One region of the Corynebacterium liangguodongii genome, then DNA from elsewhere that is predicted to be linked to it. Evidence: predicted binding sites of a transcription regulator. Region 1 holds the regulator's gene; the other holds the start of a gene.
The links. Region 1 encodes LexA, which represses DNA repair genes until DNA is damaged. Its sites were predicted from a motif close to CGAACANNTGTTCG; they were not measured.
Positions count from the first base shown of each region.

Region 2: C3E79_RS00065 (HNH endonuclease signature motif containing protein) is a predicted target of LexA. The motif match lies at 767-780, and genes of this name have one in related genera.

Region 1 covers NZ_CP026948.1:1,343,314-1,345,497, reverse strand. The annotation lists gene C3E79_RS06480 (DeoR/GlpR family DNA-binding transcription regulator) at 28-813, opposite strand; gene lexA (transcriptional repressor LexA) at 963-1,646, opposite strand; gene C3E79_RS06470 (hypothetical protein) at 1,860-2,184, shown strand, end outside.
Region 2 covers NZ_CP026948.1:14,226-16,409, reverse strand. The annotation lists gene gyrA (DNA gyrase subunit A) at 1-84, opposite strand, end outside; gene C3E79_RS00075 (CopG family transcriptional regulator) at 167-391, shown strand; gene C3E79_RS00070 (TetR family transcriptional regulator) at 378-641, shown strand; gene C3E79_RS00065 (HNH endonuclease signature motif containing protein) at 849-2,184, shown strand, end outside.

The DNA of each region.
Region 1 (2,184 bases):
CGCAGCGGTCAACGCGGGACCCGGGGGCTATGAGCCGACGGTGACGACTTCGACGCCGCGCTCGGTCAGCTCGGAGACGATGCTCTCGGGCGCCCCGGAGTCGGTCACGACGACATCTATGTCGTCGAGGGAGGCGAAGCTCACCAAATAGTCGTTGCCGATTTTCGTCGAATCGCACAGCACAACCACCATGCGGGCGTTGGTGACCATGGCGGATTTAATCGCCGCCTCCTGCGCGTCCGCGGTGGACAGGCCGTGGTCGACGCTTAGCGCGTTGGTGCCGATGAACGCGACGTCCGCGCGCATGAGCGCGAGCGAGCGCAGCGCCATCGCTCCGACCACGGCTTGCGTGATCGCGCGGACAGATCCGCCGAGCAGGTGCACGTGGGGCAGGCCGGCCGTGGAGAGATCGAGCGCGATCGGCAGCGAGTTGGTCACAATTGGCCACGAGGCCGCCCGCGGGTCGGTGGCGAGCAGTTTCGCGAAGGCGCTAATCGACGTCCCCGCGTCGAGAAAGATCCCGCCCTCGGAGTGCTCCGGGACAAATCGCAGCGCCGCCTGGGCGATGGCAGACTTCGCCGTCGAGGCGGAGCGGGAGCGGGCATCGAGCGAGAACTCTGTGGTGAGGAACGATTGGCTCGCCACCGCGCCGCCGTGGACCCGGTGCACTACCCCCTGCCGGTGGAGCACGGCGAGGTCCCGCCTGACCGTCTCGGCCGTGACGTGGAACTTCTCCGCCAAGTCGGTGACGTTGACGCGGCCCTCAATCGCCGTTAGAGAGGCGATCTGGCGCCTGCGTTCTTCTGCGTACATGCGTCGCGCTCCTCGGGTGGTGAGCGGGTGGAATAAACCGGGCGGCCGCGGTGGCCGTTGACGACCATTGTCCCGGAAAGCCCGCGCCGCGGGATGCTGGCCGTGTCCAACCCACCCCCACGGGGGTGGTGCCCGCGCGCAAGTATGCCCTAGAGCGTGCGGAAAACGGAAACAACCCGGCCCATAATCTCCGCGTTCTCCCCCTTGATTGGGGTAAACGCGTCGTTGTGGGGGAGCAGCCAGACACCGGTCGAATCCCGGTGGAACTCCTTGACCGTCGCCTCGCCGTCGAGCAGGGCGGCGACGAAATCCCCTTCCTCCGCGACGGGCTGAGAGTGCACGACGACCCAGTCCCCGTCGAGGATACCGGCGTCCCTCATCGACTCGCCTATGACGCGCAGCATGTAGAGCTCGCCGTCACCCACCAGTTCCTCGGGCAACGGGTAGTAGCTTTCGACGTTTTCCTCCGCGAGGATGGGCGAGCCCGCCGCTATCTGCCCGACGACGGGAATGTAGCGCGCCTGGGAGGCGTCCTCGGGTGCCTGCGGGGCCTTTGGGGCGGGCTCGCGAGTAGACCTCGGCTCAGGCAGGTGGCGCAGGTCAACCGCCCGGGGCTTGTTCGGATCGCGCCGCAAGAAGCCCTTCTTTTCCAGCTCCTTGAGCTGGTAGGCGACGGACGAGGTGGACTGCAGGCCGGCGGCGTCGCCGATCTCGCGGATGCTCGGCGGGTACCCGCGCAGGACTACCGCATCCTGGATGACCTCCAGGATGCGGCGTTGGCGGTCGGACAGGACGCTGAGGTCGAGGGTGGTGTCGTCTTTCTTGCGGGCCACGGGTGCTCCTTCGGTGCGGGTGGGGTCGGTCGTGGCTACCAAGGTACCAGATGTGGCAAGTGTGTTCGACTTTTTGCGGCGTGGGGTAGACATCGTCGCTCAGGGGTGATATAAATCGAACTGAAGTGCGGAATCGAACACGTGAGCGCATGGTTCGTTCGAACGTGTCCGGGCCGTTCATAGAATGAAGCTACACAACGAAAGGACACCGCCATGACCATCCAGATTGAGCGCAACAACGCACCGCAGGCGGCCTACCGCGAGCACCTGGCTGAGGTGCTGCCCGCTGAGGTGTGGGACATCCCCGCGGCGCCGAGGTGCCCTCGCCGCCCGTCGGGTGTTCGAACGAGAGGAGTTCCGCATCGAAACTATGGGCGTGAAAAACGCTTCGAGCAAGCCTCGGGAGTAAGCGCTACTCCTGCGTTCGAAACTCGCCACGAAAACCGTGCCGGCATCCTCATGGGCGTGATCCTCGGTCTGGCGCTGATCGTGGGATCGGCCGCGGGCGGAGCCTTCGGCACCGACGCCTCGACACAGG
Region 2 (2,184 bases), 1.0 Mb from region 1:
GATATAGCTCGTCTGCATCTCGTCGTTGATGTCGATCGGCTGGATGCGATCGAAGCCATCACCGGTGAGAGTGTCATCACTCATGGGGTGCCTTTCTTTTCGGTTACTCATGGGATCCTACCCGCCGCTGTGGCGTTGTTGCGGGGGCATGCGGTATCACTTTGGTATGGCTATGACGCTGCGGTTGACCGCTGACGAGGACCACGCGCTCGTGCTGCTCGCCTCCGCGTGGGGCTGCTCGAAGCAGGAGGCGGCGCGGCGCGCTGTGGTCACCGCGGCATCGCGCCTGCTTGACGACGCCGCAATCACCGCCCTGGCCCGCAAGCACGTGAGCGCGTATGCCGCCACCGAGGCCCGGATCAGGCAGGCGCGGGGCAATGAGGGCGCTTAGCCCGGAGCAGCTCCTCGCGATCGCGGACGAGTTCTGCGCGCCCAGGGGCGCGCGCGTGCGGTCCTTTTCCGCGTTGTGCGCAGCGGCCGCTGTGCCCGGGGCACGGGTGCATGGGGTGCCGGTGTTCGATTCCGCCACGGCAGCCGGCGAGGCCCTGGCGGAGGCGATTGTGGCGCTGGAGCCGCTCAACGGGGGCAACCGCGCGTTCGGCGAGGTGGCGCGGCGGGTGTACGTGGAGTGGGTGGAGTAGCGCGCCGTTGTTGCGCGTGTTATTTTTGTTGCTGTTGTGGCTGCAGTTGCTTCTGATATGTGAGGTTGCTGTGGCGGAAGAGCTGCAACCACCGACCCCGCCCCCCGGGCGGGGTTTTCGTTTGGCGAATATGTGTTCGAATTGGTGTTCGGGCGTGTCGCATGGGCGTTCTAGTGTGTATGCATCACACCAGGAAAGGAGGTGCCCATGACCACCCAACTAGCCCACCTTGTCGATGACATCGCCAACGCCACCCACGCGCTGTCGGAGGCCTTCTCCACCCCGGAGTCGCTGACGTTCCACGCAGTGCGCGGCGAGATGGAACGGCTCTACGCCGCGCTAGAGAAGTTCGGGTTCATCGACGCCTCCTTCGCCTACCTCGCCGAGCGCGACGGGGCAGGCTCCGTGGTCGGGGCACACCACGCGATCCAATACTTCGTCGACGTCCTCGGGTTCTCCCGCGCCGAGGCGATGGATCGCATTATGCGCGGCAAACGCCTCTTCGGCGAGCCCGAGGTGCCGCCACAACCCGACGAGCCGGCGGAGGATCCGGAGGCGCAGGCGCGGCGGGAGCAGGAGGAGGAGCGTCGCAAAGCGGAAGCCCGCAAGGCCCGCGCCGAGGCCCGGAAGGAAGCCGCCCGCGTGAACGCCGAGAAACAAAAGATCATCGCGCAATGCCTGCGCGACCTCAACGAACACTCCAACCCCGGGTTCGACGCGCTGCACAGCCTCGCGCTCAAGGAGGCCACATCACGCACCCCCGAAGACCTGCGCGCCTGGCTGCGTGACCAGGTGGCCCGGGCCAACCGGGCCGGACGCGACTACGACGACAAGAAAGACCCCCTCGCCGCCTGGAAAAAGCGCGGCGTCACCTTCGGCCACCCTGACTCCGACGGCCTGGCCCGCATGGTGGTGACCGGCCCGAAGGCCGAGCTCTCCCTGTTCAAGGCGCTCATCCAGCCTGGCTACGCCCCCGGCACGAACACCGGGGTTGATCCTTCGGCCGACACCCGCACCCGCGCCCAGCGCGGATTCGACCAGCTCATGGCCATCGCCCGGGCCTATGACGCGGAGAAAGCCAAGCGCTCCCACGGCGTGTGCTCGATCGTGTTATCGCTCACCCTCGAGGACCTGCTCGGGTCCGAGGCAGGGGAGGCCTTCCCCACCAACACGGGAACGGACCTCAGCGCCCTCGACATCCTCCGCCTCGGCCTCGGCAAGACCGACTTCATCCTCCAACTCGACGACGTGACCGGGCTTCCGCTCTCACTCGGAGCGACCCGGCTCGCCAGCGTGCACCAAAAGCTCGCGCTGCTCGCCGCCCAAGGCGTCTGCGCGTGGGCCGGGTGCGACAAGGCCGCAATGGAGCTCGAGGCGCACCACGTGCTCGCGTGGAAAGACGGGGGCCGCACCGACATCGACAACCTCGTCGGGCTGTGCAGGCAGCACCACCGCTGCAACAACGACGCCCGCGACGGGGCCGGCAACAAGGGCTTTGTTGACATCAACCCAGACACCGGGCGCGTCGAGCACCACCCCGCCG